3 regions of the Paenarthrobacter sp. UW852 genome follow, and region 1 is predicted to be linked to each of the others. Evidence: riboswitches for the same ligand, from Rfam matches in the RefSeq annotation. Region 1 holds a riboswitch; each other region holds the start of a gene.
What was found. A riboswitch is a leader RNA that binds a small molecule or an ion and turns the genes downstream of it on or off. The one in region 1 is predicted to bind cyclic di-AMP.

Region 1 (9,618 bases):
CGTGGCTCCGCCGATGGTGGTGGCTTGGTAGTTCGCGGCCACCCAGGCAGCGATCTCGCTGGAAGCGTCCGAACCGCCGTTGCCCTGCATGAGGCGGCCTCCAATGAAGTAGTGGATCTTCCCGTCGGCCACGAGCTGCTGGAACTGCGCCAACGTCGGCGAAGGGTCCGTTCCGTTGAACCCGCCAACCGCCATGACCGGCAGCCCGGCAGCCAGTTGGTAGCCGGCTGCGTTGTTGGAACCCACGACGGCGGCCGCCCACGTGTAGTTGTCGGCGTCGGCTTTGAGGGCGCTTACCAAGTCGGAGGATGGTGTGGTGGCACCGAGCAGCCCGCCCATGGCGCCGCCTTGCCCGCCGCCGGCAAAACCGCCACCGTTAGTACCGCCGCCACCAAAACCCTGCCCGCCGGGCGCCTGGCCCGTGCCCTGTTGCGTGCCAGGCCTCCTGATACCTTGCGCTGACGTGTTGCGGCCGAAACCGGGCCCGAATCCAGCAGTGGCCGGCCCTGCGCTCACGATCGCACCCGTGTGGGGCGTGGCGGCGGTTGCCACTGAGTAGGCCAGCGGCGCGGCGAGTGCAACAGCGACGGCGAGGCCCGCCGTCGTACGCGTCACCCAAACCTGGCGCAAGCGGCCGGTCACGACGACGGCGGCGGCCAGGACCACGGCGCCAAGAACCACCACCCACCGCAGCCACGGAAGGAACGCCGGAGCCTGGCCCAGGAGGGCGAAGGCCGTGAACCCCGCGGCCACCAGTGACGCCCCAAGCAGCAGGGCGACAGGGAGCCGGGAGCGCCGCTGCCACAACAGCACGCCGCCCAGGCCCACCAGCCCGGCAATTCCCGGAGCCAGCGCCACCGAGTAGTAGGGGTGGATGATGCCTTGCATGTAGCTGAACACCAGGCCGGTCACCAGCAGCCATGAACCCCACACAATGACCGACGCACGGACCACATCCGTTCGCGGCGCTCGGCGGCCCAGCCACAGGAGTGCGCCGCCAAGAATGAGTGCGCTCGGAATGAGCCACGCGATCTGGCCGCCGAACTCCGTGCCGAACATGCGCAGCAAGCCCGGAGTGCCCCACCCGTTGCCGCCACCGCCCACACTGCCGGTCTCGTCGCCGTTGAGGCGCCCCAAGCCGTTGTAGCCAAACGTCAATTCCAGGATCGAGTTGTTCTGCGAGCCGCCGATGTAGGGGCGCAGGTTCGCGGGGACAAGCTCGACGGCGGCAATCCACCAACCAGCCGACGCCACCATCGCGCCCCCTGCGGCCAAGAGGTGGAGTACCCGCCGGCCCGGCCTAGGGTAAGCACAGACAAGATAGGCGAGCCCGAAGCCCGGAACCACCAGGAGGACCTGAAGCTGCTTGGCCAGGAATCCGAAGCCCAGGAATACCCCGGCAAGGATGAGCCACCGCAGTTTCCGGTCCTGGATGGAACGGAGCACGGCATAGCCCGCGGCTGTCATGAGCAGGACCAACAATGCGTCCGGGTTGTTGAAGCGGAACATGAGCGTGGCTACCGGCGTCAGGGCCAGGACCGCGGCAGCCAGGAGGCCAGCGCGGTGCGCCAAGCGGAGGTTGTCCGTGGCAGGGAGCGCTGCCCGGCGGATGGCCAGGTACATGATCCACGCCGTCGCCACCCCCATCAACGCCTGCGGAACCAGGATGCTCCAGGAGCTCAGGCCGAACATTCGGACGGACAGTCCAGTGATCCAGAGTGCCGCCGGAGGTTTGTCCACGGTGATGGAGTTGGCGGAGTCGGAGGAGCCGAAAAACCACGCTGTCCAGTCCTGCGAGCCTGCCTGGGCAGCAGCGGAGTAGAATGCGTTGGCCCAGCCGGAAGCTCCAAGGCCCCAGATGTAAAGGACTGCAGTTCCCAAAAGGACTGCCGTGAGTTCGAGGCGGTGCCGGACGGGGCCCCGGTTGCTGCGATGTCCGGCCCGGCTTCCTGGCGCCAGACGGCTGCTTTGTGCCGTGCTCGCCTGTCCTGCTGGTTCGGTCAGCGGTTTGAAGTACGTGGTCATGGTCAGCCCACCAGCTTGTAGACGGTAGTGCTGCCAACGGTTTGGGCCTGGTAGTTTGCAGCTACCCACGCCGCGACCTCGGAGTTGCCACCGCGGCCGCCCATGCCGCCGCCCATGCCGCCGCCGGAGATGAAGTAGCTGATCTGGCCTGTGTCTACCATGTCCTGGAACTGGGCCAGCGTGGGGTAGGGGTCGCCGCCGTTCCAGCCACCAAGTGCGATCACGCTGGTGTTCGTGGCGAGTTCCAGGTCAGCGGCCTGGGTGGCTCCGGAGACAATGGCAGACCACTTGGTGGTGGTGGATTTCAGTAGCGCCGTCAGCTCGGCGTTCGCGGTGCTCCCGCCCGGACCGCCTCCTGCACCACCAAAGTCGCGGCTTCCAGTGTCCAGTCCTGCTCGGGTGTCCAGTCCTGCCCGGGCGCCAAAGCCGCCGCTGGCCGCACCGGCAGGTCCCGACGTCGGAATTGAACCCGAGTGCGGAGTCGCCGCAGTAGCCACTGTCCATGCCCCGGTTCCGAGGCCGCCGGCGAGCAACGACATCACGACGACGGCGGCAGCAGGCAGCCGCCGGAGGCCACCCTTGAGCCTGGTGCCACCCAGTTGATCCACACGAAGCAGGAGAGCGGCTGCAGCAAGGACACCAAGAACCACCACCACGATACGCAGCCACGGCAGCCACGAGGCATCCCGGCCGAGGAGTACCGCGGACCACAGCGCACTTCCCAGCACCACCACTGCCAGCACGATCCGGGGCATCCACGACGCCCGGCCGCGCCAGAGTTCGACGCATCCGATGCCGACAAGTGCGGCAATAGCCGGTGCCAAGGCCACTGCATAGTACGGGTGGACGATGCCGCTCATGAAGCTGAAGATGCCGGCCGTGACAACCAGCCAGCCGCCCCACATCAGCAGGGCAGCGCGGCTTCGCGACGTGCGGGCTTCGCGGCGGGTAAACCACAGCCCGGCCACCAGCAGGATCAACGCCGCGGGCAGGAGCCATGAGACTTCACCGCCAAAGCTGGTCCCGAACATACGGCCCAGTCCCGCAGCGCCACCAAAGCCACCGCCACCGAAGCCACCGCCACCGAAGCCCCCGCCGCCCGGCAGACCGCCGTCCGCACCGGAACCGCCGGGCATGCCGCCGCCGGCGCCGCCCTCACCCGAACCGGTGATGCGCCCCAGCCCGTTGTAGCCGAAGGTGAGTTCCAGGAAGCTGTTTCCCTCCGAGCCGGCCATATAGGGCCTGGCCGACGCCGGAGTCAGCTGGAAGATCGCAATGTAGGTACCCGCCACGGCAACGATGCCCGCGCCCGCAGCAAGGAGGTGCAGGATCCGCTTGCCCAGAGTTGTGGGAGCGGCCCACAGATAGGCCAGTGCCAAACCCGGCACGATCAGGAACCCTTGGAGCATCTTGCTCAGGAAAGCCAGCCCCACCACTGCGCCTGCCGCGGCCAACCATTTCCAGCCGGCCTTCTCAATGGCGCGGGTTGTCAGGTATGCGGCCAACACCAGGCACAACGTCAGCATGGCGTCGGGGTTGTTGAAGCGGAACATCAGGGCAGCAACGGGGGTCAGCGCCAAAGCGCCACCGGCAAGGAGCCCTGCCGCGGGACCGGACACGCGCTTGACCGTCAGGTACAGAAGCCCGACGGCGGCGACCCCCATGAGAGCCTCCGGAACCAGCATGCTGGTAGGGGAGAAGCCGAAGATCCTGCCAACCAAGGCCGGAATCCAGAGAGAAGCCGGCGGCTTGTCCACCGTGATCGCATTGCCAGCATCGAGGGAGCCGAAAAAGAGTGCTGTCCAGTCCTTGGTGCCTGCTTGGATAGCTGCGGCGTAGAAAGAGTTGGCGTATCCGGTGGCGGCAAGGTTCCAGAGATAGAGGAACGCGGTCCCCACCAGAAGCCCGGCGGCGGACGGTCGTACCCAGCGTGGTTGCTGTCCGAAAACGAGGCGCTGCAGGCGGGTTGGTGTTTCCGGGGACTTCACAGGTTCGTCAACGGCATGACTTGGCTGAAGGGCGGTGATCATTTCGCTGGCACCTCTGTGGTCTTGTCGGAACCCTCGGTTTGAGGGGCCGGTGTGGCGGGTCGGCGGAACACCCACAGGCGGAACAACAGGAAGCGGGCCACGGTCGCGGCGAGGTTCGCGCCAACTACCGTTGCCACCTCAAGCCAGCGGTCCGGCGTCGTGGTTCCGTGCACCAGGGCCAGCGCGCCCGAGGTGAGTGCCAGGCCGATGCAGAAAACAATCAAGCCTTCAAAGTGGTGGCGGGCGTGGCTGCCGCCCTGGATGCCGAACGTGAAGCGCCGGTTGGCGGCTGTGTTGGCGACGGCCGTCACGATCAGGGCCAGGAAGTTGGCGAGCTGCGGGTCCATGAATCCCCGGCACAGCAGGAAGATCAGCAGGTAGGCCACTGTGGACGCCGCGCCGATCGCCGCAAAGCGCACCAGTTGCCCGAACAGGCTGGCTCGTGGGGTCGATTCCGATGTTCGCGACGACGCCGGCAATGGGCCGCGGGCCAAGGCCGCGCGCAGCTCGGGGACAGGGATGCGCCCGGTGACGAGGTCGCGCGTCAGGCGCGCCATTCCGCGGAGGTCGGCCAGGGCGGTTCGTACGACGTCGACACTTGAGTTCGGATCGTCCGTCCAGTCGACGGGGACTTCATGGACGCGGAGACCGCAGCGCTCGGCCAGGACCAGGAGTTCGGTGTCGAAGAACCAGGCGTTGTCCAGGGTGTGGGGGAGGATCCTGTGGGCGACGTCTGCCCGGATGGCCTTGAAACCGCATTGGGCATCCGAGAACCGGGCGCCCATGAGCGTATGCAGGAGGACGTTGTAGCTGCGGGAGACGAACTCGCGCTTGGGCCCGCGGACAACACGGGAGTTGCGGGAGAGCCGGGTCCCGATGGCGAGGTCCGAGTGGCCGGAGATCAGGGGAGCCAGCAGGGGTGCCAGGGCGGCAAGATCAGTGGAGAGGTCCACGTCCATGTAGGCGAGCACCGGGGACGGGGAGGCGAGCCAGACCTGACGGAGGGCGTTGCCCCGGCCCTTCTCCTCGAAGCGCATGACGCCGATTTCGGGGAGTTCACGGGCCAGGCGCTCGGCGATCTTCAATGTGTTGTCCGTGCTCGCATTGTCCGCGACCGTGATGCGGAACGTATGCGGGAACGTCTCCACCAAATGCCCGTGCAAGCGGCGCAGGCATTCCTCGAGGTCGGTCTCTTCGTTGTGGACGGGAATGGTGACGTCCAGGACAGGGACCGTGGTCCGCGTGTCCACGGGAAAGCGCCGCGGCTGCCGGTAAGGCAAGGCAGGAGCGGCGAAGGTCCCCGCATGGGCGGGGTTCGGCAGCGCACTGGTGGCGGGATCTATGAGCGTCATGCATTCACAGTGGGGCCGCCGATTGTGAGTGCTTTAGGCGGAAGCTGTGACGCGACTGTGTAAGTCTCCCGTCCCGGGAACGCGAAAAGCCGCCCCCGGAGCGGGAGCGGCTTTTCGGGAAAGCTCTTGGCTTAGTACCAGTTGTTGGCCAAGTGGAAGGCCAGGGCAGCCGACGGGGATCCGTAGCGTTCCTTGATGTAGTTCAGGCCCCACTTGATCTGGGTCTGGTAGTTGGTCTGCCAGTCCGCACCGGCAGAAGCCATCTTGCCGGCCGGAAGCGACTGGACAATACCGTACGCACCGCTGGAAGCGTTGGTGGCAGTGGTCCGCCATCCTGATTCCTTCTCCCACAGCGTGTTCAGGGCGGTCATTTCGCCCGCGCCCCAGCCGTAGCTGCCAAGGATGCTGGCGGCGTAGGCCTTTGCAGCGGCGGGATCGTCCACTGCCTTCGGGGCGGCAGCAGCGGCTGCAGCCTGGGCAGCGGCGGCGGCAGCAGCGTCGGCGGCCTGCTTGGCGGCAGCGTCAGCAGCGGCCTTGTCGGCAGCAGCCTTCTCGGCAGCGGCTTGATCGGCAGCTGCCTTGTCGGCGGCAGCCTGCGCGGCAGCGGCCTGATCAGCGGCGAGCTTATCGGCTGCGGCCTTGTCGGCGGCAGCCTTGTCTGCAGCAGCCCGGTCGGCCGCACCCTTGGCAGCTGCGGCGTCCATCGAAGCGGAAACTTCAGCGGACTTGTTGGTGCTGACCTGTGCAGCGGCCTGGGTGCCGGCTACACGGCTTGCCTCGGGGAGGTTCAAGGCCGCGTTGGCGGCGGTACCCAGCGATGCAACGCCCAGTGCAGCGGCGATGACGCCCGCTACAACAGGCATGCGCTTGCCGGACTTGCCCTCACGGGCGGCCTTTTTCAGGACGGTCTGCGACTTGGTCAACTGGGTGTCGTTCTTGTCGCGGTGACGCGCGGAAGGGCGCGTCTGATCGTTAAATTCAGACATTTGTGATTACCTCTCAGCGCCTGCGGAGTTAGCTGTCGGGTTCGGATGAGGTCATCCGGCCGCGCATCACGCTGCGGCTTCACCCCAAGGGCCGGCAAAATGCCTGGGCCCGGAGACTCTGGGTCCCCCGTCTCTGCCTCGGTGAAAGATCGGACTCCGGGAAGTGGCAGAGCTCGGCGCATCCCGGATGTGGGCCGGTTAGGGGCAACCCACCCTTTCGACGGTACAGGAGGTTTCCGCAGAAGTCACATTTAGGTAACAGAGATCACGAAGTCGGTGAGTCGTCTTGCCGGATTCTTTACAGGCGTTCGGTAGTGGCGGTAGGCAGCCGCAGGGCGAACTCGGTGCGCCCCGGCCTGGACGTCACTTCGACGCTTCCGCCGTGCGCTTGAACGATGGATTCCACTATCGACAAGCCCAACCCCGAGGTCCCTTCCGAGCCCGATCTCGCCGCGTCGGCACGGGCAAAACGGGAGAAGATGCGGCTCTGGAATTCCTGCGGTATGCCAGGACCGTTGTCGGTCACGGTCACCACTGCGCTGCCATCCGCGGAGAGCATGACTCCAGTGACCACCGTTGTTCCCGGGTCGGTGTGTTTGCGGGCATTCGAGAGCAGGTTCGCCAGCACCTGGTGCAATTGCGTGGCATCGCCGCGTACGGTGACGGGCTCCCCGGGGAGCTGCAGTTGCCAGATGTGGTCCGGCGCCATGACTTTTTCGTCACTCACGGTCTCGACCACCAACTGGGTCAGGTCCACGTCCGTGACCTTCAACGGCTGGCCCTCGTCCAACCTCGCCAGCAACAGCAGGTCCTCCACCAGCGTAGTCATGCGTTCGGACTGGCTTTGCACCCGGGCCAAGGACTTCCTGCCGTCGTCCGTAAAGGTCTCGGTCATCCGAAGCAGCTCGGTGTAGCCACGGATGGCGGTCAGCGGCGTCCGGAGCTCGTGCGAGGCATCGGCAACGAACTGCCTCACTTTGGTCTCGCTCTCCTGACGGGCCTCCAACGCGCTGGAGACGTTGTTCAGCATCTGGTTCAGGGCGTGGCCCACGCTCCCCACTTCGGTCCCGGGATGGGAGGCCGACGGCGGGACACGCACGGCAAGTGCCACTTCACCGGCGTCGAGAGGCAGCCGTGAAACCTTGGTGGCGACATCGGAAAGCTGCTCCAGGGGCCGCATGGTGCGACGGATGATCACCGTCCCCACGAGGCCGATCACCACCAGGCCGCCCAGTGACACCAGAACCATGGTCCAGACCAGCGAAGCCTCTGCGGTCTGCTTGTCCGCGAGCGGCAGGCCAGTGACGATCACGTCGCCGTAATTGGTCTTCACGGCCATAAGCCGGTAATCGCCGTTGGACAGCGAACGGTCAACCGGGCCGTCACCTGTCGGCAGCGCGAGCAGGACCTGCTCATCGTCGGCGGACAAGGAGACGCGATTGCCCCGCGCGTCGATCAACCCGGAGCTGCGCACCGTTGAGCCGTCGATACGGGCGCTCAGCGTGCCGGCCGCCTGGCCGCGGGCCTCCAGCGGGTCCGGGCGTCCTGTCGGGGAGTTTGGAAAGCTCGACGGCGGTCTGCCGAATAGGTCCGCGCGGAGCGAGGCCTGCTCCAGCTGCCTGTCGAGCTGCTTGTTGAAGACCATGTCCATCGAGGCGTAGCTGACCACCCCGACTGCGCCGCAAATGGCCACCAGCAAAGCCATCGCCACCAGGACCAGGCGAGTGCGCAAATGCCAGGTGGAGGGATTGAGCCAATTGCGCTGCTGGCTTCTGGCAACCCCGGAGAGTGCGCTCAAGACTTAGTCCGCAGGTTTGATGACATAGCCGGCTCCGCGAACGGTATGGATCATTGGCGGGTGTTTCGCTTCGATCTTCTTGCGGAGATAGGAAATGTACAGCTCCACGATGTTGGCTTGGCCGCCGAAGTCGTAGTCCCACACCCGGTCAAGGATTTGTGCTTTGCTTACCACCCGTTTCGGGTTCTCCATGAGATAGCGCAGGAGTTCGAACTGGGTTGCCGTCAGGGCAATGTCCTCCCCGGCGCGGGTGACCTCCCGGGTGTCCACGTTCAGGATCAGATCACCCACAACGAGCTCAGCGGTGTCCATCGCAGCGACACCTGAGCGCTGGACCAGCCGGTGCAGGCGAAGCAGCACTTCTTCCATGCTGAAGGGTTTGGTGACGTAGTCGTCTCCTCCGGCCGCGAGGCCCACGATGCGATCCTGCACGGCATCCTTTGCTGTCAGGAACAGGGCAGGAACCTCCGGGGCGAAGGCCCGTATCCGGTTAAGGACTTCCACGCCGTCAAAACCGGGGAGCATCACGTCAAGCACCAGGACGTCGGGGCGGAATTCCTTGGCGAGCTTTACGGCTTGGGGTCCATCAGCGGCCACGCCCACCGACCAGCCGGCCATGCGAAGGCCCATGCTCATGAGCTCGGCAAGGCTTGGCTCGTCATCTACCACCAGGGCGCGGATGGGTGAGCCATCGGGGTGGGTGAGCTGGGGGAGGTTGTTGGTCATGGAGTGCGGGGATGCCATGTGACAACTCTCCATTCTGCTGGTTTGCCCGGGCTGAGCCGCTCCTGTGAGGACCCTGTGAAGTCAACACTAGCGAGGTGGGAGCTCCGGGGCACGGCAATCCACAGGTCACAGGATCAACTACTCCTCAACACAGCTTCCGCACAGCCGGCGGACTGACGCTGGGGCGTAATCGGACAACAACAGACAAGAAAGAGCATCATGAGCGAGCAGAAATTCCCCGAGAACCAGCAATTCCCCCAAGACCCAGCGCCGCGGCTACCCCAGCAGGCGACCCCCGCAGGCCGGGAGCCCGGAGGCCAGGAGCCTGAAGCCGTCCGGACGCCGCCCGCACAACCCATCGACCGCAACCCCGGGTCGTCCTGGGCGTGGGGCGAGGCCCCGCCTGCTCAGCCCCCAAGCAGCCAACCCGGCAGCAACGGTTCCGGCTGGGGCTTGCCGCTCGTGGACAACGATAAGGCGAACGACGGGGCGAACGACAAGGAGGGAGTGCGGAACCGGTGGACCGTCAAGAGGACGCTGATAGTGGCTGGTGTTGCCGTGGCGGTAGCGGCAGGTACGGCCGTCGGTTTCTACTCCCTGGGCAATGCAGGCTCTGCGGATGCTGCCAACGTTTCCCCGGGCCAGGCCGGCGGCATGGGCGGGCAACAGGGTCAGGCAGTACCGGGACAGGGGCTGGGTCG
Region 2 (9,618 bases), on a different contig from region 1:
AACTCGCCGATCGTGGCGTCCCACCGGATCAACGACACCAAGGTGCAGGACGCTTACTCACTGCGTTGCGCACCGCAGGTCGCAGGTGCTGTCCGCGACACCGTGGACCACGCCGCGCTGGTCGCCTCCCGCGAACTCGCCGCAGCCATCGACAACCCTGTGGTCCTTCCCGATGGCCGGGTCACCTCCAACGGCAACTTCCACGGCGCCCCCGTGGCGTATGTCCTGGACTTCCTGGCCATCGCAATTGCCGACCTCAGCTCCATCGCTGAGCGCCGCACGGACCGCATGCTGGATCCGGCCCGCTCCCACGGACTGCCGGCCTTCCTCGCCGGAGACCCGGGCGTTGACTCCGGCCTGATGATCGCCCAGTACACGCAGGCCGGGCTTGTCTCGGACAACAAGCGGCTGGCCGTTCCGGCGTCGGTGGACTCCATCCCGAGCTCCGCCATGCAGGAAGACCACGTGTCCATGGGCTGGCACGCTGCCCGGAAGCTGCGGAAGGCTGTTGAGAACCTGCGTCGGGTACTCGCCGTCGAGCTCGTCACCAGCGCCCGCGCCATCGACATGCGGACGCAAATGTCCGACGGCGAACTCACCCCTGGCCCGGCCGGCGCGGCCGTGCTTGAGGTGCTTCGTGAAGTGGTCCAGGGGCCGGGAACCGACCGGTTCCTGTCACCGGAACTGGAGGCGGCTGACCGTTTGGTTGGCTCCGGCGCCGTTCGTGCGGCCGCCGAATCCGCCGTCGGGATTTTGGCCTGACGTCGAATAAAACGCTCATTTCGTGAGCAGATTTGTCATGCCCCGGTGTTTGTCCGCAACGCAACCACCGGGGCGCGGCAAATGTAGTAGAACTTATGGTGTACGTCACGTCCACGCCAGCGTTGCCGTGGGCTTGACGGTCAACCGTTCACAACTCAATACACAACAAAGAACATCCACAAAGGGGTAGAAGTTCAATGAAGGCACGCGGAGCAGTCCTGTCCAGGCGAAGCACCCACTCGGCTACGGTTTCGGACTGGAGGATGCTGAAAGTCGGCGAGTCGGTGGAAGTGGTCAAGTACGCCCACGTCATCGCAACCGGCCGGATCGAGGAGATTTCCAGCAGCGGGAACGTCGTGTGGCTTGAACATTCGGGACCTGGTGTCACCGAAGAGGGCAAGGAACTGTTCATGAAGTCCGACGGCGTGACTCTCCGCCGGGCGTAGCTTAAACAAAAACCGGGGCTCGTTCCCTTTCCGCGGGTAGTAGATGCGGAGAGGCAACGGGCCCCGGTTTTTTGTTCGCTGCCGTGGGTGCCGTCAGGGACGACAATCAGGCAGCGAGTACTTCGCGGGTCTGACCGAAGGGAACGGATTCGTCCAGAGCCACGGTGTAGGTGCCTGGCTCGTGCCGGGTCACCAGAATGCCGCAGTTAGCGTCTGCTGCTGCGTTTTCGATCAGTGCATCCACGGCGCGGTCGAGTCCGTCGTGGATCTCGTCTGCCTTGGAAAAGGACAGGCGGATTTCGCGTTCTGCAATCATTGCAGGGGTCATTGGGGGGCCTCCTATTAATTGCCGCATGCGAGGGCGACCCATCAATCATAGTCGGAGGAAGGCATATATCTGTAAGATGACTCCCACTTCCGTGACCTGGGTCTCAGGCGCGCCGAGGTGGCACTTTATGCCAATGTTTGGACGAAACACCCGCATTACGTGCCGCCTCGCTGGATGATCCGGGAGGGCGATTGGACGTGGTGGCGGGATTCGAACCCGCGTGCGCTGCTTTGCAGGCAGCTCCCTGGCCTCTTGGGTACACCACGCTCCAACGACACTAGGTGCCCGGATACGCGGTTTCCAACGTTCGTTGCCCTGCCTGTCGCGGGACTACGCGGGACTACGCGGTGTTGCCCTCGGTTGCCCGCAGTGACGCGCGATTGAGAAGCCTGGTTACTCCGGCGGTCACTACGAGGGTAAGAATCGCGGCAGCCATATGGGTGTAGAGCATGATGTGCGGCGAGCCGCCGTCGGAGGCACCCGCCGCGGGCACATCGCCGAGCCCCTGGCCCGTGCCATGAAGGTGCTGCACCAGCCCGGTGCCGGGGAAGTAGCCTCCGAACGCGACGAACCCCAAGTGCAACAGTTGCTGCGCCACACCGGATGCCAGCAGCAACAGCAAAGGCCCATGGACCCAGCGGGCCAGGAGTTGCGCAGCCAGGCAACACAGCGCGGCGAAGCCCAAGACGACGGGGATGGCCGGGGCGCTTCCGCCAGCGGCCATGTGGGCGGCCAGCCCCAACCCAACAGCGAGTAGCCCGGAGACCCAGGCCCACTTGTCCTGCACAGGAATTGCGCTCATCGCCGTCCTTCCTCCTCACAGGCTAAACGGCGGAGTGCGAACGGGAAAGGGCCCGCGAACCTATGCGAGGAGGGTGTTCACCAACCGGGCTGCGACTTTGGCGGTCCGGGAATCGATGTCGAACTCCGGATTCAGCTCTGCGACGTCAAGATGGAGCAACTTACCGCTGGCCGCAACCTGGCGACAGATCGCACTGATCACCGGCAAGGGCACCCCATACGCGGCGGGTGCGCTTACCCCGGGGGCTACTGAAGCAGGCATCACGTCAAGATCGATCGTCAGGTAGAGGGCGTCCACGCCGGCCAGGAAATCGGCAACAAAGATCTCCGCGGCTTCCGCCGAGCATTGTTCATCGAGAAGGTACTTCACGCCGAGCCGGTCCGCCGTGTCGAAGAGCGTCCGCGTGTTGTTTGGTTCGGAAATTCCGACGACGGCGTACTGCAGTTCGCGTCCCACGGCAGCTTCCGCGCGGGCCATCTGCAGGAACGGGGTGCCCGAGCTCGGCGTGGGGTCATCTCGCAGGTCAAAGTGGGCATCCAGGTTCAGGACGCCCAGCCGCTTGCCTTGGAGCACCTCAGAACCGGCAACGCCCAGGTAGCTGGCGAACGCGGTCTCATGTCCGCCGCCCAGCACCACGGTGAGGTTCCCGGCGTCGAGCAGTACCGAAATAGCGCGGCCGGCGCGCTTTTGGCCCGCTTCCAATGAGTCGTCCTCCACAACTACGTCACCGGCGTCGAACACGTCCCGGCCCAGATGGAAGGCAAGGGGGCCAAGCGCCGAACGGATCGCGGCAGGGGCCGCTGCCGCACCTGTGCGGCCCTTGTTGCGAAGCACCCCGGCGTCGCTGCAAAAACCAAGCACGACGGCGGGACGCGTGGCTGCTGCGGAGGCTTCGGGCGTGTGCGGGGCAATGGCCTGCCACCACCGGCGATGCTCAGCGCCGGTGCCGTCGAACCGGCCGGTCCACGGGGTGGGGCTGACATCTACTGTGGGGACGCTTGTTTCCATGGTTAAAGCACACCCCACCTCCGATGCCGAAACCAGCAAAAACAGGTGGGGTGTGTCTGGGATTGCGGACTGGGCTATTTGACGCCCAGCAGTTCCTCCACTGTTCCGATTCCGAAGAACAGCAGGAACGCAGCGGCGACGGCCCACATGAGCGGGTGTACTTCGCGGGCGCGGCCCTGGAACGTGCGGATCAGGACGAAGGAGATGAACCCCGCACCCAGGCCGTTTGCGATGGAGTACGTGAACGGCATGAGGGCGATGGTCAGGAAGGCGGGGATGCCCACGCCCCAGTCCTGCCAGTCGATCTTGCCCACCTGGGAAACCATCATGAAGCCCACAACAACCAGTGCGGGTGCCACTGCTTCAAAGGGGACGAGGTTGATCAGTGGTGTGAAGAACATGGCCACCAGGAACAGCACGCCGGTGACGATCGAGGCGAGACCGGTGCGTGCGCCTTCGCCGATGCCTGCGCCGGACTCAACGAAGATCTGGTTGGAGGAAACAGATGCGCCGCCGCCGACGATCGCGCCGAGGGCATCCACCTGCAGGACCCGGTCAACGTTGGGGATGTTGCCATCCTTGTCAACGGTCCCTGCTTCGTTGGCCAGGCCGACCATGGTGCCCATCGCGTCGAAGAAGATGCTCAAAAGGATCACGAATGCCAGGAGCGCTGCGGCAATAAAGCCGAGGTGTTCAAAGGCGCCGAACGGGTTGGCCTTACCTATAAGTGACAGGTCCGGGGCACCCCACTTGGTCAGGGTCGGGGCAACAAGGGACCAGCCGCGCGGGTTGATGTTCGTGCCGTCGTTGCTCGGGCCGATGTGGAGCGTGAACTCAAGGATGGCGGCCAAAGCCGTCGATGCCACGATGCCGATCAGGATGGCGCCACGGACCTTGCGGACCACCAGTGCGATGGTCAGGATCAGGCCGAGGGCAAACACCAGGGTGGGCCAGCCGAGCAGTTTCCCGTCGACGCCCAATCCCAGCGGAACGGTTGTGCCGGCGGCGTCAGGGATGCGGCGGACGAACCCTGCATTGACCAGGCCGATCAGTGCGATGAAGAGGCCGATGCCCACCACGATCGCGGTCTTGAGCGCTTCCGGTACGGCCTTGAATACGGCGGTACGGAAACCGGTGAGAACGAGGATCAGCATGGTCAGGCCCGAGAGGACCACCAGGCCCATCATGTCCGGCCAGGTCAGGCCCGGGTGCGAGGCGACGGTCACAGCTACGAACGCGTTAACGCCCAAGCCCGTGGCAACGGCGAACGGGTGCTTGGCCCAGGCGCCCATGAGGATGGTCAGGATGCCCGCGACGAATGCCGTGGTGGCCGCGACGGCGGTGAATCCCAGCGACGCTCCGCTGGAATCCTGCCCGGAAAGGATCAACGGGTTAAGGACCACGATGTAGCTCATGGCGAAGAAGGTTGCGAAGCCGCCTCGGATTTCCCGGGAGTATGTGGAGCCACGCTCGGAAATTTTGAAGTAGCGGTCGATGGCAGAACCTTGTTTAAGCATGAAGGACTCCGGGGATCGAGGGGAGTGTGCCCTCAAATCCTATGCCGTCGGATATGGGCCTCCTGACGATTCGCCTAGTCTGTAAGGAAGCCAACACTAGGAGAAACCGCCCCATGCGCACCATCCGCCCGCTTCTGGCCGCCGTCGTTGCCGCCCTGGCCTTCGCATCCGCTTTGCTGTTTTCCGCGGGCCCGGCCTCCGCGCACGACGTCGCCGAATCCACAGCGCCGGCCAACGGATCCAGCGTGGCAGCTGTCCCGGCGTCGGTCTCCATCACGTTCAACAACAGGCCGCTGGCCATCGGATCGGGCGTTACAGTCACTGCGGGTGGCGAAAACTGGGCGGATGGGCCCGTCGAAATCATCGACAACCAGGCGGTCCAGAAGATCCGAGAAGGCGCGCCGGCCGGCGAATACACCGTGGTCTGGAGGGTCGTCAGCTCCGACTCGCACCCCATCGAGGGCACCTTCACGTTCAAGGCCGCTGCTGGAAGCACGACGGCGACGAGCGGCGCCGCGGGTGCCTCGCCTTCGTCGTCGGCACCTTCAAATACGGTTCCGACGGCAGGAACTGCAGCGCCCGGTACTGCCACCAGCACCCCGGCCGCTGACGCGTCCCAACCTTTCCCGTGGAGCATCGTGGGACTGGCCGTGGTTGCTGTGGGCCTTGTGATCTATCTCGCCGTTACCGCCCGGAAGAAACTCGCCGCCTCCAGCGACTCAAATGCGGGAGATTCCGCGGAATAACAGGCTTTTCTACGTAGCTGCGAATATCTCGGATTGGTCACTGCGACACGCCAAAATCCCGGTTCTCGTTACTTAAATGTGACTTCGGCGAGATCATCGCGTACCGTAGTAGCTGTGCCTGTTCCACGTAGCGGGCACTTCCGGCCTGATTGCCTAGCTCTGCCGCAGTCCGGAATCCGTTCGCAGACAAACCTTACGGCAGAGACGGGGAACCCAATTTAGGTCGCTTTCGAGCGTGCCTTGGGGTGAAGTCACGATGCTTCCGCTGAACAGCGGGGGATAGTGGCCGGGTGACTCCCATCCGAATCCGACAGCTAACCTCGCAGGCATCGGGAGAGGCTTTTTCATGTCTTCAAGCATTCTTCGCGGCCGTCGTAAGGCGGACAGCGTACGTCCTAATCCGTTCATCTCCATCTCCAAGGCAGTCGCCAGCAACGCTTCCGGCGCTGGCCGCCAAGCAGCTGTTATCGCAGCGGCTTCGGGCCTTGTCCTGACCGGCTCCATCGCTGCCCACGCAGCCGAGACCCCGGTTCAGCGTGACTCCAGCCCCGCCACGGTCGCCGAGACCGTTTCCGAGGCTCCCACCAAGGTTGTAACCGCCGCAGCTACGGCTACCGTCAACTTCGAGCGCCCTGCTGTTGCTTCCGTAGCAGCTCCGGTCATCGAGAAGCCGGCTCCCGTCGTCGAGGCACCTGTTGCCAAGAAAGCAGCAGTGGCAGCAACTGCACCAGCCGCTCCTGTAGCAAAGGCTGCCGCGTCAGTTGCAGCCGCTCCGGCCGCCGCTGCTCCTGCAGCCGCTGCACCGGCCGTCGGTGGAGTCAACGCCGCCATGGTCGCCTCGGCTTACGCCCAGATCGGCATCATGCAGGACTGCACCGCCATGGTGGAGCGGGCCCTCGGCTCCGCAGGTATCCCCGTTGGTGACCTCGCGCCCATGCAGTTCATGAACTACGGCAAGGTCGTCAGCAGCCCCCAGCCCGGCGACATGATCGTCCAGTCCGGCCACGTTGCAATCTACATCGGCAACGGCCAGGCCATCAGCGGTGGCATCAACGGCAACCAGACGGGTATCCACCCGATCAGCTGGTTGACCGCAACTGGTCCCATCACGTACGTACGCGCAGGCGCATAAGCCTCACGCTTCAGTTCAAAGGCCGGCATCTTCGAAGATTCATTCTTCGAGGGTGCCGGCCTTTGGCGTTAAGAAATGTGCGCAAAAGTTCCAGTGGCGGTGAAGCGGCCGTCCTAGGCGATGGCTACGCCGCTTCCGGCCATGCCGTTGCCTGCCGGTAGGGCCACCCTGGCGGAAATTGCCTGCCCCACAGCTTTGGCCTGCCGAAGGACTTCTTTGGGAGTCGGGGTAATGAGTTCTCCGACGCCTACAAGGTGCATCCCCACGGCACGCATTGCCGCGGCGAAATTCTGGCCGACGGCAATTCCAAGTTCTGCCAGCATCCGGCGCAGCTGGCTCTGGGCGCAGCGCGTCACCACGACGTGGTCGGCCAGCAGGACACCTTGGGCGGTGTGGACCGCCCACTGACGGGGAGTGGATTCGAGGGGGCCGAAAACGATCCTGCCCCGGAGGGTGGCCGATGCGGTGCTTCCGGTGGGGCCGTGCCCTATCTGCTGCGACGGGTCGGAGCCCAGGAAATCCAGGCGAACGGCGCGGGTGGTGCTGCGAACGTCCAATTGATGGTTGGCGGCGTAGTTGCGCAGGTGGCGGAGAATCTCGCTGCGTTCCTGCATGGCGGGATCGGCGATGTCGCAGCGCTGGAGCATTCCAGTGTGGGTCGAAGGCCCGGTGGCTGACAGCGACCCGAACCCGTCAACGACGATGGAGCCCACCCCGTAGCGGCTAAGCTCGCTGGCAACAGCCAGACCGGAGAGGCCGGCGCCGATGACCACTGTGGTGGTTCGTTCCGTGCCGGAATCAGGCGTGAGTGACACTGCTTGGTTCCTCCTTGACGTGTGTGCCCTGCGGCATCGCGTGGGATCGCGTCCGAGTTCCCCAAGCGGCCGCAAATTAACGGCCGGGGTGTGTCATGAGACACGCTGCCCGGCTATTCGGTGACTCGAACACTACCGAACTTTTTCGGCCATGGGTAGCCTTCCCGGCGTCGTGTTTTTCGTGTCCGCCAGCAGGCCGATCCCGTGTGGTTTGAACTGAGCCCGGACCGTTATGCACATAGCCCGAAGTCGCCTTGATTCGGCACTTCCGACCGAGAATAGTGGGCATTGGAAGGAGAGATTCCAAGTTTCTCCTACCCCGGCCATTGACATTTGAAGAGTCAGGGAATCCAGTGCGGAGAACCTCTGGCAGAATAGCCGGAACATCAAGCAGTAGGTGGAGAGGCGGGCCCCATGGACCAGCACGAAGGACACAATGAAGTGCCACGCGATGGCGAGGAATCGGCGGTTGCTCCCGGCGGCATCGTCGTTGGAGTGGACGGATCCGAGCACGGCCAGTGCGCCTTGGTCTGGGCAGCGCGTGAAGCAGAGCGTCGCCAGCTCCCCTTGCATATCGTCACGGCCTACTCGGTCCCCATTTTTGCCGCATCTGGTCTGGACGGAGGCTACGCCACCGTGGACGACTCCGTCATCCGCGAAGGCGCCGATGCAATCGTCAAGCAAGCCATGGACAAGGTTTCTGCCTATTCGATCGACGTGGATGCTTCGGTCGAAAACGGTGATGCCGCAGGTGTCCTCCTCGACCTCTCGGCTGAAGCAGCGCTTCTGGTCTTCGGGAGCCGGGGCCGCGGCGGATTCGTTGGGCGCCTCCTGGGGTCGGTGAGCAGTGCTTTGCCCGCCCATGCCAAGTGCCCCACGGTGACCGTACCGCTGTACTGCGCGGACCGCCTTGGGGAGAGCACCGAGGACAAACACATCAAAGCCGAGCACGCCAAGGCCGGCCCCCGTACCGTCGAGAATGTTGTGGCAGTAGGCGTGGACGGCTCCGAGCAGGCCCGCGTAGCTGTTCTCGAGGCTGCGGAGCAGGCACAGCGCATGGGCGCCAAGCTCCGTGTGATCTGCGCTGTTCCCCAATACAGTGGTTCCCTCGCGTGGGTACCGGCCCCACTTGATCGCGATGCCCTCTTCGCCGACATCAAAGTGCAGTTGGATGCCGGCTTGGCGTGGCTTCAGAGCCATTTCCCGCGACTGACCATAGAGACAGAGCTCCGGGACGGCGCTCCGGTGGATGTCCTGGTCGAAACAAGCCGCGCCGTTGAGCTCGTGGTCCTCGGCACCCGTGGCCGCGGCGGATTCGCCGGGATGCTCCTTGGGTCCACGTCTGATGGAGTCCTCCATCACGCGAAGGGGCCGGTGCTGGTAGTTCCGGACCGGGAAGATCCGCGGCTTGCCGATCGGCCCAATTTCGGGCCAATGCTCGGCGCAGCTTAGCGGCAGCGATCCCCAGCGATGGACAGCCAGCAGCCACTGAACCAGCCGGAGGGCCACCCGGCTGGCCCTCGCAAGGCCGCCCAGGGTTTCATCGTGGACATCGCCACAATACGGGGAAGCATGCTTTCAGAGGTTGGGGGGAAGGCCGCCAACCTCGGTGAACTGGTTAGCGCGGGACTGCCTTTCCCGCCCGGGTTTTGCCTCACCACCCACGCGTACCGGCGGGCACTCGCTGCTGCTGGCTTGGATACAGTCCTTCGCGAACTCTCTGAGGCTGGGTCCACGGATACTGGCACGTTGAACAGTCTGGCTGCCCGCGCCCGGTCAGTGGTGCTCGACGCCGGTATCCCAGGCGAAGTCGCGGAGGCGGTCCTCGCGGCATACCGGGAGCTCGGCGAGGAGGTGCCCGTGGCCGTCAGGTCGTCTGCAACTGCGGAGGACCTGCCCGGCGCCAGCTTTGCCGGTCAGCAGGACACCTTCCTCAACGTCGTGGGTGCAGAGGCGGTCCTGGATGCCGTAGGCCGCTGTTGGGCGTCCCTCTGGACAGACCGCGCCGTCAGCTACCGGACCACCAACGGGGTTGACCATTCATCTGTGGCCCTCGCGGTGG
Region 3 (9,618 bases), on a different contig from region 1:
CCGCCGCCGTAAGAGCCCATTGCGCCAGGTTGCCGATTTCGCCGCAGCCAGTGGTGTCGGCCAGAAAGCCGGAGTAGCCCTCGCTGCCACCGGCTTGGCGCTGACTGTCGGACTGCCGGCCACAAGCCCCGTGATGGCAACGTCGGAGTCGGGCCAGACCGAGTCCGCCCTCGCCGTTTCCGGCGGCAGTCAGCCAGAGGTTTCCGCGGCCGCATCGGCAAAAATCGACTTCAGCCGCGCCGCCGTCGCAACCGCAGCTGACCCCGACGGCAAGCTGAAGCAATTGCTCAGCGCCCAGTCGGTCGGCAGCATCCAGCGCGCCTCGTCCGTAGGCACGCTTGCCAGCCCCTTGGACAGCCTGGTCACGGCCTCGCCGTTCGGCTACCGGGTCAGCCCCCTCACGGGCGGCACGGGAGACTTCCACCGCGGCCAGGACTTCGTTGCCCAGTGCGGCACCGCGGTGCATGCGGCTGCCACGGGCAAGGTCACTTTCGCCGGATGGCACGAGTATGGCGGAGGCAACCGCGTGGTAGTGGACCACGGCAACGGCCTCGAGACCACCTATAACCACCTGTCGTCCTTCAACGTCAAGGTCGGGCAGACCGTCACCCGTGGCGATACCGTCGCGTTGAGCGGCACCACGGGCGCTTCCACGGGCTGCCACCTCCACTTCGAGGTCCAGGTCAACGGAGAAGTTGTAGACCCCATGGGCTGGCTCTAAGCCAGTTGATGGTCGCCTCTCGCATTTTGCGACACCCCGTGACCTGAATGTGACATTCGCGTTCAACTGTTGTACCGTACAAAGCGCATCGGCTTTTTAGGGGGCCGATGCACTTGAGTGGATTGCCTAGCTCTGCCACCACTCAAGGTCCGTTCGCATAAATCGTCTGGCAGGGGCGGGGGAACCACTTTTGGTCTTCGATAGAAGGCCTTGGGGTTAAGTCGCAAAAGCTTCCTTGAAGCAACGCGGCCGGATGACTCCCATCCGAATCCGACAGCTCACCTCGCAGGCATTGGGAGAGGCTACCTACGTGTCATCACGCACTACCCCTGCGCGCCACCGCGCTGAAACGGTTCGTACGAACCCCTTGAACACTCTTTCCAAGGCTGTTTCGTCCAACGCCGGTTCGGTTGGCCGTCAGGCCGTCGTCCTGGCAGCAGCTTCGGGCCTTGTCCTGACCGCCGGTCTTCCGGCTACGGCAGCTGATACGGACGTCTCCAAGTCGGAAGCCTCCAGTACCCAGCAGATGGTGGCAACCGCCGTCGTCACCGCAGAGCCAACCGCCACCGTGGCCTTCGAGAGCCCGGTCGTGGCCACCAAGGAAGCCCCCAAGGTTGTCCAGCGTGCATCGCAGGTCACCCAGCGCGCCGCTGGTAGCCAGGACGCCGCAGCAGCAGTCACCGCAAAGTCCTCCGAGGTTACGGACGGTGCTGCAAGCGCTGCTGCTTCGGGCCTCGCCGCCATTGCCTACACCGGTATCGGCCACCCCTACGTATGGGGCGGCACCACCCCCAACGGCTGGGACTGCTCCGGCTTCACCCAGTGGGTCTACGCGCAGGCCGGCATCAGCATTCCCCGCGTCAACGCCTGGACGGCCATGAAGCCCACCAGCAACCCCCAGCCCGGTGACCTCGTCATGCAGAACGGCGGAGCCCACGTCGGCATCTACGTCGGCAACGGCATGATGATCAGCGCACTGAACCCGAGCCAGGGCACTCTCCTGCACTCGGCAGCCTCCACGGGCACCTCTTCCTTCTTCACCCTTCGCTAGAAAACATCCGGTTCGTGGCCGGCCAGCATGCCCCCAAGTGCTGGCCGCCCATTACCCGCGTGTAACCCCACTGCACGCGGATACGAAAAGAGAAAATCATGACCAGTGCAAACAAGGTTGCACGGCATCGCGCTGAGGCCCCCAAGACCAGCTCGCTTGCCATCATCGCCAAGGCTGTCGGCGGCAACGCCGGTACTGTGGGCCGCCAGGCCGCCGTCATCGCAGCGGCTTCCGGTCTGGTCCTGACCAGCGGTGTGGCGGCCAACGCCGCCGAAACCAACGTTGACCGTGAATCCACCGCGACGTCCACCCTCGATGTCCAGGCAGTGGTCCAGTCGACCATCGCTGCGGACTCCACGGTAGCCATCTCCTACGAACGGCCCGTCGTCACCACGGTTGAAGCTCCGGCTCCCGTGGAGAAGAAGGCCCCCGCCAAGGCAGAAGCCAAGGCCACGGAGAGCGCCAACACGGCTGCTTCCACCGGCAACGCGACGCTTGCCGTCAACAGCTCGGCTACGGCTGCCAAGGCTCCGGCAGCTTCCAGCGGCCTCGGTGCAGCTATCGCCGCCGCAGCTTACGCCCAGCTCGGCGTGACCCAGGACTGCACCATGCTGGTGACCAACTCCCTGGCAGCCGTGGGCATTCACTTCCATGACTGGCCGGCCGGGTACCTCTCCTTGGGCCGTACCGTCAGTGCTGCAGAAGCCCAGCCGGGCGACCTCGCCTACTACGCCAACGGCGGTTTGGCCGGACAGGCCCACATCGCTGTCTATGTCGGCAACGGCATGGCTGTGCACGGTGGATGGAACGGATCCACCACGGCATTGTTCAGCGTAAACGTCGGCTCCGGGCCGGTTTTCATCCGCGTCAACGGCTAATATCGCACCTTTTGGAACACCCCGCAGGCTTCGGCCCGCGGGGTGTTCTGCTTTAACCACGCATGAACATTTGCCGACACTGCACGGGAAACGACAGAAAGATTCGTTGATACGGCATATAAGTGCTTACCCTTATCTTGTCGATCCACAGCCCGTACATGCAGAGGGCAGCCGGCCCTCGTGCCCCTGACGGGTGCGGCCGTGAAGAGGTACGTGCATGCGCACACTCGTTCTGAATGCTGGATATGAACCGCTGGCGGTAATAACATTCCGCCGGGCGCTGGTCCTTGTGCTGACTGGGAAAGCGAGCGTAGTGGCCGAAGGCGACGAGCCTGTCGTCGGGCCACAGGAGATTCTCGGACGACCATCCGTGATCCTCCTCAACCGCTACATCCGTCCCAAGTACAACAGGATCACCGCTGTGAGCCGCCGGGGCGTCCTTCGCCGCGACGGTCACCGCTGCGCCTACTGCGGGAAGACAGCGCACACCATAGACCACGTCCACCCCAAATCCAGGGGCGGCGCGGATTCCTGGGAAAACTTGGTTGCGGCGTGCTTGAAATGCAACAACGCCAAGAGCGACCACACGCTGGCTGAGATGGGTTGGAAACTTCGTTTCAAACCCGGCGTGCCCCAGGGAACCATGTGGCAGATCAAGGAACTCGAGAAACCTGCGCCGGACTGGGACCCGTTCCTGTTGCCGGAATCCGCTGCCTGATCGATTTCTGACGACTCCGCCCGCCCCGGGTAATCTGGGCGGATGGAGTTCAACGCCGTCGTCCTGGCGGGTGGCAGGGCCACCCGCCTCGGTGGCGTGCCCAAGCCGTCCTTAACGTACGACGGCGCCACCCTCCTTTCGCATGCCCTGCAGGCATCGGGAGGTGCAGCCGCCGTCGTCGTTGTAGGCCCTGAGGTTCCGGGCAACGACGCGGCCCTGTACGAAGGCATCCTGAGGGCGCGGGAAGAGCCGCCGTTTGCGGGCCCTGCTGCGGCGATCGCTGCCGGGCTGGCGGCGCTGAGGACCCGGGCCCTGCCGTGTCAGTGGACGCTGGTTTTGGCGTGCGACATGCCCCACGCTGCCCGCGGAGTCGATGCCCTCCGGAACGCGCTCAGGAATCATCCGGACGTGGACGGTGCCATGGCGGTGTCTGCGGACGGTCGTAAGCAGCCGCTGCTGGGTGTTTACAGCACGGCGGCCCTGGAACGGAAAGCGGCGGAAGCCGAGGGCAATTCCGGCTTAACGGACTCTTCGGTCTTCCGGCTGCTTGCTAGGCTGAACCTGCTGGATGTCGCCGTCCCCGCCGGTGCCACGGATGATGTGGATACCTGGGATGACGCCACGGCGTTGGGCATTGACTACGACTTGGAGGCCGACGTGAAGAGCCAGGAAGAGACGCTCGAGGAATGGTGCCGCACTTTGCTGCAGGCCTTCGAGCTGGAAGGCGTCGAAGTGGACGTCAATGAGGTCCTCGCTGTCGCCGGAGTAGCTGCGCATTCGGTGGTGCGTCCCGCTGCTCCCTTGACCACGTTCATCGCCGGGTACGCCGCCGGCATGGCCCGCGGGATCGGCCAGGCCAGCGACTATGCCTCCATGAAGGCGGCCTTGGACCTGGCACGCAAGGTGGCCAAGGAGTACGTGGAGACCGGGACAGACGCCGAATGACCGAGGCCCCCAGGGAGGGCCATCACGCGGCACACACGTGGCAGGAGGCCCGCAGCCGGGCATTCGAGGTTGCTGCGCCCATCCCGCCCGGTCCGGTCCCGATCAGTTCCGCCATTGGCCGCACATTGGCCTCGGATGTCCTGGCCGTGCAGGACATGCCCCACTACGCGTCGTCGGCCATGGACGGATGGGCCGTCAACGGCAGTGGTCCGTGGATCCTTAGCGAGCCCGGGCAGCGGCTCGCACCACACCAAGCGAGCCCCATTGTCACTGGTGGCCTGATTCCGCCCGGCGCCAAAGCTGTGTTGCGCAGCGAGAGCGGCGAGATTACGACGGACGACGACGGTCTGCCGATCCTTGCGCTTGGCGGCACAGCGAAACCGGGGGAGCCACGCAACGGCCAACATATCCGTAAAGCCGCCGAAGAAGCCGTGGAGGGGGAGGTCCTGCTCAAAGCGGGGACGGTACTGAACCCGGCGCACATAGCATTGGCGGCGCTGGCCGGACTGGACCATCTGAACGTTCAGGGCAAGCCTTTGGTCCGCTTCCTCCTGACAGGCTCGGAGGTAGTAGTGCAGGGGGTTCCAGGTCCGGGGCAGGTCCGGGACACGTTCGGTCCGCAGTTGGGTTCTGTCGTGGAACTTTTGGGCGGCATCGCCGGTGAGCAGCTCAGGGTTGGTGACAGCTATGAAGAGTGGCTGGCCGCCCTCCAGGATACTGAGCCGCTGCTTGGCGGACCTGACGCGGACGCCGAACCGCCGGCCGACGTCGTTATTACCACCGGGGGCACCGGGCTCTCGGGGACGGACCACTTCCGGAAGGCGGTGGCCGAGCTCGGAGGCGAGCTGCTGATTGATGGCATCGCCATGCGTCCGGGCCATCCCGCGGTGCTGGCCGAGCTTCCCGACGGCCGGTTCGTGCTGGGCCTGCCCGGGAATCCGCTCGCGGCGATGATGGCCTTGTTCACGGTGGGTGGGCCCCTGTTGGCGGCCTTGGGACACGGCAAACTTGAAGACGTCGCCGAGGTGCCCTGCGGCGCGATGATTGACGCGGACCCCGGCCGTACCCGCCTGATGCCCTTCAGGCTGATGTATGGCCTGGCGTCGCCGGCCCAGCATGCGGCTCCCGGGATGATGCGCGGCCTCGCAGCTGCGGATGGGGTCATGGTGGTCCCGCCGCACGGAGTGCAGATGGGGGAATTGGTCCCTGCGTTCGCCCTGCCTTGGGGCAAGCCGCTGCCCGCACCCAAGCCGGCAGATGACAAGCCCCACAAGGCGCCGGGCAGGCAGGCGAAGAAGGCTCCGGCCGGCCCGGTGGACTGGAGTGCCCTGGACGCTTGAGCGGTGCGTTCGCCTTGGACGGACAGTCCGGCCAAGATGCAATGATGGACTCATGAACAGGCATGCTCCCGAACAGGACATCAACGAAGATGACCTGCAGATCCACCCGCCCAAACGAGCCGCAGCAGGCGTCAAAGCCGTCACGGTGGCGCTTGAACGCGGCTATTCGCAAGCGGGGGTCACCCGTACGGTCCGCTCCATGCTGCGGGTCAACCAACACGGCGGGTTTGACTGCCCGGGATGTGCGTGGCCCGAATCGATCACCGGCCGGCGAAGCCCGGCAGAGTTTTGCGAGAACGGCGCCAAGGCAATCGCCGAGGAAAGCACCACCAGGACGGTGGGCGCGCCTTTCTGGGCCGAGCACTCCATCAAGGACCTCGAAGGCAAGACCGAGTACTGGCTGGGGAGCCAGGGCCGGATTTCCGAGCCTGTGGTCATCAGGCCCGGTGACACCCACTATTCGCCCATCAGCTGGACGGACGCTTTCGCTCTCATCGGGGAGCACATCAACGCCACCACGCCGGACAAATGCGTGTTCTACACCTCCGGCCGCACGGCCAACGAGACCGCCTTCATGTACCAGTTGTTCGCTCGAAGCCTCGGCACCAACAACCTCCCGGACTGTTCGAACATGTGCCATGAATCCTCCGGCAGCGCACTGAACCCCACCATCGGAATCGGAAAGGGCACGGTGTCCCTGGAGGACATCCACCATGCGGAGCTGGTGCTGGTGGTCGGCCAGAACCCCGGAACCAACCATCCCCGGATGCTCTCAGCACTGCGGGACTGCAAGAACAACGGTGGAAAAGTCGTTGCCGTGAACCCGCTTCCCGAGGCGGGCCTGTTGAACTTCAAGGACCCGCAGTCCCTTAACGGAGTGATCGGTGGCGGCACCACCATCGCCGATGAGTTCCTGCAGATCAAGGTCGGCGGAGACCTCGCCTTGTTCCAGGCCCTCGGCCACCTGCTCCTGGAGGAGGAGAAGCTCAACCCGGGGACCGTCGTCGACCATTCCTTTATTTCGCAGCAGACCGACGGCTTCGCCGCCTACGCGGAGGCCCGGTCTACGGTGGACTGGGATGAAACAGAGCGCGCCACCGGCCTGGGCCGTGCGGAGATCACCAAGGTGGCGAAAATGATGACTGCCTCCAAGGCCACAATCATTTGCTGGGCGCTGGGATTGACCCAGCAGCCCCACTCGGTGGATACCTTGCGCGAAATCATCAACCTCCTGCTGCTCCAAGGGAACTTCGGCAAGCGGGGAGCGGGAGCCTGCCCGGTCCGCGGCCACTCCAACGTGCAAGGTGACCGCACCATGGGTATTTGGGAGAAGCCCAAGGAGTCGTTCCTGGCGGCATTGGACAAGGAGTTCGGCTTCCGGATGCCGCGCGACCATGGCTACGACTCCGTGGAAACCCAGCACGCCCTCGAGAAGGGTGAGGTGGATGTCTTCGTGTCCATGGGCGGCAACTTCGCCGCGGCGGGTTCGGACACGGCAGCACTGGAAGAAGGCCTGAAACGTGCCGGGCTGACGGTCCACATTTCCACCAAGCCCAACCGGGCCCATGTGGTCCATGGCAAGACATCCCTGATCCTGCCCACGCTGGGCCGGACAGACACCGATGACAAACACCCCAAGGGCAAGCAGTTCCTTTCCGTGGAGGACTCCATGTCGGTCATCCACAAAACGCAGGGACGGCTGGAACCGGTCTCCGAACACCTGCTCAGCGAACCGGTGATCGTAGCCCGTATGGCGCAGGCGACCCTTGGCGGTGACCACGGCGTGGACTGGCGGGCCATGGCTGAGGACTACGACGTGATCCGCGACCATATCTCCCGTGTCATCCCCGGATTCGAAGACTTCAACGCCCGGGTCCGTACCAAGAATGGTTTCGTGTTGCCCAACCCGCCCCGTGATACCCGTACCTTTGCCACGGACATCGGGAAGGGTCGCTTCAGCGTGCGCCCATTGGAGTACCTCGAAGCCCCCGCAGGCCACCTGATCCTGCAGACGGTGCGAAGCCACGATCAGTACAACACCACCTTCTATGGGCTGGATGACCGTTACCGTGGAGTCTCGGAGGGCCGCCGCGTGATTCTCGTCCACTCCGCTGACCTGGAGGAACTTGGCTTCCAGGACCGTGATTTGGTGGACGTCATCTCGACGTTCGCCGGCTCGGAGAGGCGGGCCAACAAGTTCCGGCTGGTGGATTACCCCACAGCGAAGGGCTGCGCTGCCGCCTACTTCCCGGAAGCCAATGCACTGGTACATCGCGAGTTGGTGGCCAGGGAGTCCAACACGCCCGGTTACAAGGCCATGACGGTGCGCTTCGTCCGGCATGAAAGCGAGGTGGCTTAGCGTGGGACGCGTAACCCAGCGCCGCAAGGTGCATAAGTTCGTCCTGGACGGCTCTCCCCAGGCACTGGAGCACCCAGTCCGGTTCAAGGAGGATGTCCTTGCCGTGGAGGAGCCCCTGGAGATCAGGCTTGGCGACATGTCGTTCTCGGTGACCATGCGTACGCCGGGAGACGACTTCGACCTCGTCGCGGGATTCCTGGTGTCCGAGGGCATCATCTGGGAGCCTTCGCAGTTGATCTCCGAGCGGTTCTGCTCGGGGGAGGACGAGAACGGCGTGCAGACCTTCAACGTTGTGGACGCCCAGTTGCGCCCCGACGTGGAACGCCCGGACACCGGACGCAATGTGTACACCTCAAGCTCGTGCGGCATCTGTGGCACGGACTCCATCGAGGCGGTCCGCAAATCCTCGCACCACACGCCGTACGAGGACGACGTCACCGTCCCCGTGAGTGTCCTTGCGGCCCTCCCGGACCGTCTCCGCGAGGCACAGGCGGTTTTCGATAAGACAGGCGGCGTCCATGCCGCCGGGCTGTTCAGGATTCACGACGACGGCACTTCCGAGCTGCTCTGCCTCCGGGAGGATGTGGGGCGCCACAACGCGGTGGACAAGGTGGTGGGCTGGGCTTTGCGCGCCGGAATGCTCCCGTTGCGGGGGACGGTGCTGCAGGTTTCCGGCAGGGCGTCTTTCGAGCTCGTCCAGAAAGCTGCAATGGCGGGCATACCCGTTCTTGCCGCAGTCAGTGCTCCGTCCAGCCTTGCCGTGGAGCTGGCCGTGGAATCGGGCATCACACTGGCGGGATTCAGCCGGGGTTCCAGCCTCAATGTGTACGCTGGTCGGGACAGGATCACGGGAGAACAGGGCTCATAGGGACACCCCGGTGGTGGCCGCGTCACTTGGCTATTGGGCTGGAACAACGTAGATTTTATCCATCGAATGGAACCGCGGGTATCAGGAACAGGCGTTGAAAAACAGCCTGTGGGGAACCTGCCATCACGCCTTGTCCTTAACCCGACGCCCAAAGGGGAATTAATTGCACGACGACCGCCGGATCACCGAACAGCGTCTCGATCGATTTGTTCGGGAACGCATTCTTCCGGCCATTTATTGCAGGGCCTTACCGCTGGAGCTCAGCAGTTGGGATGCTCCCGGTGAGCCGGTGCCAGCCGCTGAGGCCATGCGCCAGCTCTTCACCCCACAGGAGCCGGGCGCTGCATGGGGCAAGGCCTGGAGCACCAAATGGTTGCGCCTGCAGGGCGAGGTGCCCCAGGACTGGGGCATGGCGGATTCCACTGGGGTGGAGATCATCGTGGACCTTGGGTTTAACAGCGACGTCCCCGGTTTCCAGTGCGAAGGTACCGCCTGGCGTGCGGACGGCAGCATCATCAAGGCGATCTCGCCCAGGAACTACCACGTACCCCTGAAACTTCTTGGCGGCGGACACTCCGTGGACTTCTACGTGGAGGCCGCGGCCAACCCTGACGTTGCACAAGGCTGGTCCTTCGCCCCCACACCGCTGGGAGACAAGGCGACCTCCGGTGATGAACCCCGGTACCGCTTTGGCCGGATTGTCATGGCAGAGCTGAATGAAACTGTGTGGGAACTCAA

Region 2: it holds a riboswitch for cyclic di-AMP, as region 1 does, so the genes downstream of both, NEK97_RS12050 (NlpC/P60 family protein) here and NEK97_RS13575 (hypothetical protein) in region 1, are expected to answer to the same signal.
Region 3: it holds a riboswitch for cyclic di-AMP, as region 1 does, so the genes downstream of both, NEK97_RS05555 (C40 family peptidase) here and NEK97_RS13575 (hypothetical protein) in region 1, are expected to answer to the same signal.

Annotation. Positions count from the first base shown of each region.
Region 1 covers NZ_JAMSGY010000007.1:98,986-108,603, reverse strand. The annotation lists gene NEK97_RS13590 (glycosyltransferase family 39 protein) at 1-2,025, opposite strand, end outside; gene NEK97_RS13585 (glycosyltransferase family 39 protein) at 2,028-4,055, opposite strand; gene NEK97_RS13580 (glycosyltransferase) at 4,052-5,407, opposite strand; gene NEK97_RS13575 (hypothetical protein) at 5,539-6,393, opposite strand; cyclic di-AMP (ydaO/yuaA leader) riboswitch at 6,397-6,582, opposite strand; gene NEK97_RS13570 (HAMP domain-containing sensor histidine kinase) at 6,692-8,191, opposite strand; gene NEK97_RS13565 (response regulator transcription factor) at 8,195-8,935, opposite strand; gene NEK97_RS13560 (hypothetical protein) at 9,137-9,618, shown strand, end outside.
Region 2 covers NZ_JAMSGY010000006.1:84,350-93,967, reverse strand. The annotation lists gene hutH (histidine ammonia-lyase) at 1-762, shown strand, start outside; gene NEK97_RS12085 (hypothetical protein) at 960-1,208, shown strand; gene NEK97_RS12080 (hypothetical protein) at 1,315-1,536, opposite strand; tRNA gene NEK97_RS12075 (tRNA-Cys) at 1,729-1,802, opposite strand; gene NEK97_RS12070 (hypothetical protein) at 1,877-2,338, opposite strand; gene hutG (formimidoylglutamase) at 2,399-3,346, opposite strand; gene NEK97_RS12060 (NCS2 family permease) at 3,421-4,863, opposite strand; gene NEK97_RS12055 (copper resistance CopC family protein) at 4,977-5,609, shown strand; cyclic di-AMP (ydaO/yuaA leader) riboswitch at 5,760-5,952, shown strand; gene NEK97_RS12050 (NlpC/P60 family protein) at 5,956-6,741, shown strand; gene NEK97_RS12045 (FAD-binding protein) at 6,855-7,556, opposite strand; gene NEK97_RS12040 (universal stress protein) at 7,971-9,008, shown strand; gene NEK97_RS12035 (PEP/pyruvate-binding domain-containing protein) at 9,027-9,618, shown strand, end outside.
Region 3 covers NZ_JAMSGY010000002.1:518,581-528,198, reverse strand. The annotation lists gene NEK97_RS05560 (M23 family metallopeptidase) at 1-721, shown strand, start outside; cyclic di-AMP (ydaO/yuaA leader) riboswitch at 859-1,027, shown strand; gene NEK97_RS05555 (C40 family peptidase) at 1,032-1,772, shown strand; gene NEK97_RS05550 (NlpC/P60 family protein) at 1,871-2,650, shown strand; gene NEK97_RS05545 (HNH endonuclease) at 2,868-3,368, shown strand; gene NEK97_RS05540 (NTP transferase domain-containing protein) at 3,411-4,313, shown strand; gene NEK97_RS05535 (molybdopterin molybdotransferase MoeA) at 4,310-5,653, shown strand; gene NEK97_RS05530 (FdhF/YdeP family oxidoreductase) at 5,706-8,012, shown strand; gene fdhD (formate dehydrogenase accessory sulfurtransferase FdhD) at 8,014-8,880, shown strand; gene NEK97_RS05520 (glycoside hydrolase family 38 C-terminal domain-containing protein) at 9,044-9,618, shown strand, end outside.